One region of the Allobosea sp. P5_A5 genome, then DNA from elsewhere that is predicted to be linked to it. Evidence: riboswitches for the same ligand, from Rfam matches in the RefSeq annotation. Region 1 holds a riboswitch; the other holds the start of a gene.
The links. Region 1 has a riboswitch for thiamine pyrophosphate ahead of thiC (phosphomethylpyrimidine synthase ThiC). Riboswitches for the same ligand answer to the same signal wherever they lie in the genome.
Positions count from the first base shown of each region.

Region 2: linked by a shared signal. The riboswitch ahead of thiO (glycine oxidase ThiO) and the one ahead of thiC (phosphomethylpyrimidine synthase ThiC) in region 1 are both predicted to bind thiamine pyrophosphate.

Region 1 covers NZ_JBFUKY010000017.1:188-4,191, forward strand. The annotation lists gene AC1DR6_RS21825 (OmpA family protein) at 75-1,082, shown strand; gene AC1DR6_RS21830 (hypothetical protein) at 1,197-1,442, shown strand; gene AC1DR6_RS21835 (hypothetical protein) at 1,530-1,688, shown strand; TPP riboswitch at 1,788-1,890, shown strand; gene thiC (phosphomethylpyrimidine synthase ThiC) at 1,968-3,875, shown strand; gene AC1DR6_RS21845 (hypothetical protein) at 3,939-4,004, opposite strand, start outside.
Region 2 covers NZ_JBFUKY010000004.1:132,490-136,493, forward strand. The annotation lists gene AC1DR6_RS10270 (alpha/beta fold hydrolase) at 103-939, opposite strand; partial or broken gene AC1DR6_RS10275 (hydrolase) at 1,000-1,181, opposite strand; tRNA gene AC1DR6_RS10280 (tRNA-Ser) at 1,429-1,519, opposite strand; TPP riboswitch at 1,822-1,923, shown strand; gene thiO (glycine oxidase ThiO) at 1,980-2,999, shown strand; gene thiS (sulfur carrier protein ThiS) at 2,983-3,180, shown strand; gene AC1DR6_RS10295 (thiazole synthase) at 3,182-3,955, shown strand.

The DNA.
Region 1 (4,004 bases):
GCATCGCGCCCCAGGGTTCGGTTCCGCCCGGGCCGCCTCCGGGTGCTCTCGCGCCGGGTCAGTCGCCGGCTGGGTTGCCCGGCCAGCCGCCTCAGCGCGAGAGCCGTCGTGGCTTCTCGCCGGGCGTCGCGGCTGCGATCGGCGCGGGCGCTGGTCTCGTCGGCGGCATCATGGCGAGCCAGGGCGCGCAGCGTTTCGACGATATCCGTGCCAGCCGGCAAGAGCAGCGCGAGGGTGACGTCACCATCATCCGCGAGCCTGGCCGCACGATCATCCGCGACGATGACGGGACCGCGATCATCCGCCGCGACGAGGATCAGCGCTTCCGCGATCTCGGCTGGCAGGGCCGCTCCGAGCGCCGCGACGGCGAGACGCGCACGATCTTCGATCGGCCCGACGGCACGCGCATCGTCACCGTCACCGACGATCAGGGCCGGCTCGTCCGCCGCGTCCGCATGCAGCCTGATGGCCGCGAGGTGGTGATCATCGACAACACGATCCGGGGCGGCGGACCCGACCGGTACGGCGACGACATCGTCGTCCTCCCGCCACCGCCGCTGCAGATCCCGCGCGACCGCTACATCGTCGATGCGGACCAGGCCGATGAAGGGCTGATCTACGAGACCTTCGCGGCTCCGCCCGTCGCGCCGATCCCGCGTCGCTATACGCTGGACGAGGTGCGTTACTCGCCGGATCTGCGAGCCCGTATGCGCAGCGTCGATATCGACACGATCAACTTCGACAGCGGCTCATGGCAGATCCCGCAGGATCAGGCGCAGCGCCTCGCGGTGCTGTCGGCTTCGATCAAGCAGGTGCTGAAAAGCTCGCCCAACGAGGTCTTCATGGTCGAGGGCTACACCGACGCCGTCGGCTCCGACGTCGACAACCTGTCTTTGTCGGATCGTAGGGCCCAGTCGGTCGCCGAGGTCCTGACGCGCGACTTCCAGATTCCGCCGGAGAACCTGACCACCCAAGGTTACGGCGAGCAGTATCTGAAAGTGAACACGCAGGCCGCCTCACGCGAGAACCGGCGTGTCACGCTCCGGCGCATCACGCCGCTGCTGAACGGGCAGGGCGGCTGACCGTAACGCCGTCGCACCGAAAGAGGCCGCCTCCGGGCGGCCTCTTTTTTGGGTCGGAACCGGAGCACCGATTGCCTCGTTTCCTTGTCGAGGAAGCAAAAAGGAGGCGAGACCGTGAAATTCACTACCCTGTCCCTCGCCGGCGCTTTGGTCGCCGGCTCCTTCATCGCTCCGGCGCTGGCCCAGCCGCAGACCCCGTCACAGCCGCAGCCGCAAGTCAGACAGCGCGCGCCCGGCGTGCCGATGGCGCCCCGCGCCGATGTTGCGAGGTTGCGCGACCAGGGCGATCAGACGGAGCGCTCGCAGTCCGAGCGCAGCCCGCCGATGCCACGCGGCGTGCCATCGATCATCGCACCTTGAGCGTTTTCGTTCAGGGTTGAGAAAGATCGCGCTGGTATGCCCAAGCGCATGAGCGACAGCATCTCCACCGCGACGAGTTTGGTTGGCATGTCGAGCGCCGCAACGCAGCAGTCGCTCGGGCTGGAGATGGTCAAGCAGAACGCCCAAGCCGAGCAGAGCGTCGTCGACCTGCTCCAAAAAGGCGCCGACCAGGCGAAAGCGCTTTTGCCAGTCGGTCAGGGTGCGCAGGTCGATCTCTTCGCCTGACATCCTCGCCTGATATCCCTTGGTAGTGTTTGTGCAGCCGGCCTGGTCAGGCCGGCTTTTCTTTGTCGGTTGCGCAGTCTCGCCAAAAGCCTAATCTGGAACCGTTCCGAGGGGTGCTCGCAAGGGCTGAGATGGCGATAAGCCGAACCCATCGAACCTGATCCGGGTCATACCGGCGGAGGGACTGGAACGCGGATTGAGGCTCGTCCTCGCCCGCAGACAGCGACTGGACCGCTTTCGAACCCGGATCTCCTGACCTGACCAAGGAGGAGATCCCAGATGAACGTTCACACCAAGCCGCAGAAGAACAGCGTCAAGACGGCCCCGCAAAGCGTCACCACCGGCCCGATCATCGGCTCGCGCAAGATTTATGTCGCGCCGCCTGAGGACCCGACGATGCGGGTGCCGTTCCGCGAGGTGCAGCTGACGACCGGTTCCGAGACGCCTGTCCGGATCTACGATTCCTCGGGCCCCTTCACCGAGACCGATATCGCGATCGACCTGAATGCCGGCCTGCCGCAGCCGCGTCGGGCCTGGCTCGACCGGCAGGGTTTCCAGGTCGTCCCCGGCCGCATCGTCACCGGCGCCGATAACGGCCACATCAGCGCCGATCAGCTCGTCCCGGCCTGCCCGGCGCAGCGTCCGATTCTCGAGGCGAAGCCCGGCCAGATGGCGACGCAATACGAGTTCGCCAAGGCCGGCATCATCACGCCCGAGATGATCTATGTCGCCCACCGCGAGAATCTCGGCCGCACCGCGATGATGGAAGGCGCCCGCGAGCGCCATGCCGATGGCGAGAGCTTCGGCGCCGCCGTGCCGGAATTCGTGACGCCGGAATTCGTCCGCAGCGAGATCGCGCGCGGCCGCGCCATCATCCCGGCCAACATCAACCATCCCGAGCTGGAGCCGATGGCGATCGGCCGCAATTTCCTCGTCAAGATCAACGCCAATATCGGCAACTCGGCCGTGACCTCGGGTGCGGCCGAGGAGGTCGAGAAACTGGTCTGGGCGATCCGCTGGGGCGCGGACACCGTCATGGACCTGTCCACCGGCCGCAACATCCACAACATCCGCTCGTGGATTTTGCGCAATTCGCCGGTGCCGATCGGCACGGTGCCGATCTATCAGGCGCTGGAGAAGGTCGGCGGCGATCCGATCAAGCTCGACTGGGAGGTGTTCAAGGACACGCTGGTCGAACAGGCCGAGCAGGGCGTCGACTACTTCACCATCCATGCCGGCGTGCGCCTGCCTTACGTGCCGCTGACGGCCTCGCGCGTCACCGGCATCGTCTCGCGCGGTGGTTCGATCATGGCGCGCTGGTGCCTGGCGCACCACAAGGAGAGCTTCCTTTACGAGCGCTTCGACGAGATTTGCGACATCATGCGCAAATACGACGTCTCGTTCTCACTGGGCGACGGCCTGCGTCCGGGTTCGATCGCCGACGCCAATGACCGCGCCCAATTCGCCGAGCTGGAGACGCTGGGCGAGCTGACGCAGGTCGCCTGGAATAAGGGTTGCCAGGTCATGATCGAGGGCCCCGGCCATGTGCCGATGCACAAGATCAAGGAGAACATGGACAAGCAGCTGCGCGAATGCGGCGAAGCGCCGTTCTACACGCTCGGACCGCTGACGACCGACATCGCGCCGGGCTACGACCACATCACCTCGGGCATCGGTGCGGCGATGATCGGCTGGTATGGCTGCGCCATGCTTTGCTATGTCACGCCGAAGGAGCATCTCGGCCTACCCAACCGCGACGACGTCAAGACCGGCGTCATCACCTATCGCATCGCGGCGCACGCGGCCGATCTCGCCAAGGGCCATCCGGCTGCGAAAATCAGGGACGATGCGGTCTCCCGCGCCCGTTTCGAGTTTCGCTGGGAGGACCAGTTCAATCTCTCGCTGGATCCCGACACGGCGCGCTCGTTCCATGACGAGACGCTGCCGAAAGACGCCCACAAGGTCGCGCATTTCTGCTCGATGTGCGGGCCGAAATTCTGCTCGATGAAGATCACGCAGGATCTGCGCGCCGAGGTCCTCGCGATGAGCGACAACGAGCGCGCCAATCTCGAAGCGATGGCCTCCGATCAGGCATCGCGGAGCGAAATCCAGAAGGAAGGCATGGCGGCCAAGTCGAAGGAGTTTCTCGAAAAGGGCGCCAGCATCTATCTACCGGCAGCGGAATAAGCACCGGAACGGCTGCGGCACGCGTTGCAGCCGGCTGGAGCGGTGGCGTAAGGCCGCCCGCGACTATTCCGTCGGGACGGGCGATAGCGGCAATGGTTTGGGAGCCGCCGGGCGCGGCTTCGGCTTGCT
Region 2 (4,004 bases), on a different contig from region 1:
ATCTTCGGGCACCGAGATGTAGTCGCGGTCGAGTACGACGAGGTCGGCATCCGGGTTGCGATGAAGGGCGCGAGACAGCCGACGGGGCTGCCTCGCCAGGGCTCAGCTCTTGATGAAGGCGAGCAGGTCGGGATTGATCACATCGGCATGGGTGGTCAGCATCCCGTGCGGATAGCCCTGATAGACCTTGAGCGTGCCGTTCCTGAGCAGCTTGATCGATTTCAGCGCGGCATTGGCGATCGGGACGACCTGGTCGTCGTCGCCATGCAGGACCAGCGTCGGCACCGTGATCGCCTTGAGATCTTCGCTCTGGTCGGTCTCCGAGAAGGCCTTGATGCCGTCGAAATGGGCCTTGGCGCTGCCCATCATGCCCTGACGCCACCAATTCTGGATCACGCCCTGAGAGACCGTCGCCCCCTCGCGGTTGAAGCCGTAGAACGGGCCTGCGGCGACGTCCTGAAACAGCTGTGCCCGCATTTCGGCTGTGCCCTTGCGAAAGCCGTCGAAGACTTCGAGCGGTACGCCATCCGTATTCGTGGCGGTCTTGAGCATCAGAGGCGGAACGGCGCTGACCAGCACCGCCTTGGCGACGCGGCCGGCGGGCTGCCCGTGTTTCGCAACGTAGCGGGCGACCTCGCCGCCGCCGGTCGAGTGGCCGATATGGACGGCGTTCCTGAGATCGAGATGCTCGACCACGGTGAAGGCGTCTGCCGCATAGTGATCCATATCATGGCCGTCGCTGACCTGTGCCGAGCGGCCGTGGCCGCGCCGGTCATGGGCCACGACGCGATAGCCGTTCTGGAGAAAGAACAGCATCTGCGTGTCCCAGTCGTCGGCCGACAGGGGCCAGCCGTGATGGAAGACGATCGGCTGCGCGTTCTTCGGACCCCAGTCCTTGAAGAAGATGGCAACGCCGTCCTTGGTCGTGATGGTGGGCATGCTGGCAATCCTGAGTTGGAGGCATCTGGAGCCGGTCGGGCAGGAAACGGCGATCGCCGATCAGTGCCTTTCGAAGGCGCCGAACATCATCTTAGCGTAACTGATGCCGAGGCCGTAGGCGCCGCCGACGGTCCTGGTGATCCCGCCAGTCATCTCATAGGTCGCGGTGCGGGCCCAGGCGCGTTGCAATTTGGCAGATATTGCAGCGAGGTCATCGGGCGAGCGCCGGCCTGGATCATCCGCTGCGCCATCTGCGATGGAAGTCGATCATGATCAGCGTGTGATCGTGAGGAGTCAGCAGGCCCATGCCTGGGATTGTCGACTGTGACGGAGGCTCCTGGCGCGATTCGGATGTGCGTTGCCACGCTAAAGGCGTGCCCGGCTAGCCAGGCGGCCCTCATGCTGGGTTATCTGCTGGAGTGGCAGCGGATGTAACCAGCATCTTCGATCGTTGATTAAGCAATCGAAGCAAACGCTTATGGGGGCGAGTGGCGGAGACGGAGGGATTCGAACCCTCGATACCCTTGTGGGGTATGCTCATTTAGCAAACGAGTGCCTTCAGCCTCTCGGCCACGTCTCCGGCGAGAGGTCTATGCCTGATCGCGCCCGCCTTTGACAAGCCTCGGCCGTCATTTTCGGCGGAGAAATCCCATCGTCGTCATGGCGGCGGCGTGAAGCGTCATTTTCCGTCAATTAGGGCGTGCAAGCGTGGGAAAGGCCGGCGGAGCGGTCCAGGGAAGGTTTCTAGGCAAGGCCCGAGGCGCCCGACCTTCTCGACCGGCGGGCTGCGCGGTGCTCGACCGCGCAGCCCGTACGCCGCACCGATCATTGTCGGAAAGCGCGCCATTGGCTTGCCGTGCGCGAGCCCCGCACCTAGATTGAGTTCGTCCGTTGGGGTGCCGCGAGGCTGAGAGACGCGATTGGCGTCAACCCATCGAACCTGATCCGGGTCATGCCGGCGAAGGGAACGGTCTTCCGCTGCAGGGCTCTGCATCGCGCCTTAAGGCCGCTGTCTTCTCGGCTTCCATGAAGGAATGCGCGTGTCCTCGACGAAGTCAGGAAGCCTTCAAGTCGCGATCGTCGGCGCCGGCGTCGTCGGCCTGGCTTGCGCGGTCGAGCTGCTCGAACGGGGCGCGAGCGTGACGGTGCACGAGCGCGGCTCCCGCATCGGAGCCGAAGCCTGCTCCTGGTTCGCCGGTGGCATGCTGGCGCCCTGGTGCGAAGGGGAGAGCGCCGAGGAGCCGGTCGTGCGGCTCGGGCAGGAGGCGGCGGGCTGGTGGGCGCGACACACCGATGAGGTGGTCAGCCAGGGCACGCTGGTCGTCGCGCCGAGCAGGGATCGTTCCGAACTGCGCCGCTTCGGCCAGCGCACGGATCGCTTTGTCGAGATCGACGCCGAGGCCGTCGCCGCGCTGGAGCCCGATCTGGCCGGCCGCTTCTCGCGAGCGCTGTTCTTCGGCGACGAGGCGCATCTCGATCCGCGCCGAGCGATCGCCTCTCTCGGCGCCAAGGTGCTGGCCAAAGGTGGGGAGATCCGGTTCGGGAGCCAGGTCGAGCCGGTCGACGTCGAGGCCGAGGCGGTTCTCGACTGTCGCGGCCTGGCGGCGCGCGAGACACTCCGGGATCTGCGGGGCGTGAAGGGCGAGATGCTGGTTCTGAAAAGTGACGAGATTTCGCTCGCGCGGCCGGTCCGGCTGCTGCATCCGCGCATCCCGCTCTATATCGTGCCGCGTCGCGGCGGACATTTCATGGTCGGCGCGACGATGATCGAGAGCGGCGCTCGGAAGCGCATCTCGGCCCGTTCGATGCTTGAACTGCTCGGCGCGGCGTATGCGCTGCACCCGGCTTTCGCGGAGGCCGAGATTGTCGAGATCGGCACCGACGCGCGCCCCGCTTTCCCCGACAACCTGCCGCGTCTGGTGCGCCGGGGGAAGGTGCTCCATGTCAACGGGCTTTACCGCCACGGCTTCCTGCTGAGCCCCGCCATGGCGCGGATGGCGGCGGATGCCGTGCTGCACCCGCAAACCAGATCGGAGATGCTGCATGACCTTGCTGCTTAACGGCGCGCCGCAGCAGGTCGCCGCGACGACGCTGGCGGAGGCTCTGGCGGAATTGGGTTATGCCGGCCGGATCGTCGCGACCGCCGTCAATGGTGACTTCGTGCCGGCGCGCAAGCGGGGCGAGATCGCGCTGAGCGAAGGCGATCGCATCGAAGTCGTCGCACCGATGCAGGGGGGCTGAGATGGCATCGTTCTACGGCTTCGAGCCGCAAAATCCGCTGTTCCTCGGCACGGCGCTCTACCCTTCGCCGGCGATCCTGGCCGAGGCCGTGAAGCGCTCGGGCGCCGAAATCGTCACGGTGTCGCTGCGGCGGGAATCGGCCGGGGGCGGGGCGGGACAGGCCTTCTGGGGCTTGATCCGCGAGCTCGGCGTCAAGGTGCTGCCCAACACGGCCGGCTGCCATACGGTCAAGGAGGCGGTGACGACCGCACAGATGGCGCGCGAGGTCTTCGATACCGACTGGATCAAGCTCGAAGTCATCGGCGAGGACGACACCCTGCAGCCCGATGTGATCGCGCTGGTCGAGGCCGCGCGCGTCCTCAGCGACGACGGCTTCAAGGTCTTTCCCTATACGACAGAGGATCTCGTCGTCGGCGGGCGTCTACTCGATGCCGGCTGCAAGGTGTTGATGCCCTGGGGCGCGCCGATCGGCTCGGGACGCGGGCTGAACAACCCCTATGGCCTGCGCAGCATGCGCCAGCATTTTCCGGGCATCCCGCTCGTGGTCGATGCCGGCATCGGCCTGCCGTCCCATGCCGCCCAGGCGATCGAGATGGGTTATGACGGCATCCTGCTCAACACTGCCGTCGCCAAGGCAGGGGACCCGGCGGCGATGGCAGAGGCCTTTGCGCTTGCCATCCGCGCCGGCAGGCTCGCTTTCGAGGCCCAGCCGATGGAAGCCCGCGACATGGCCGCGCCCTCGACCCCGGTGATGGGCAAGGCGTTCCTCGCCTGAAAATGTCTTTCCCTGCTTGAAGATCGCCTGCCTTGCTTGAAAATACCTG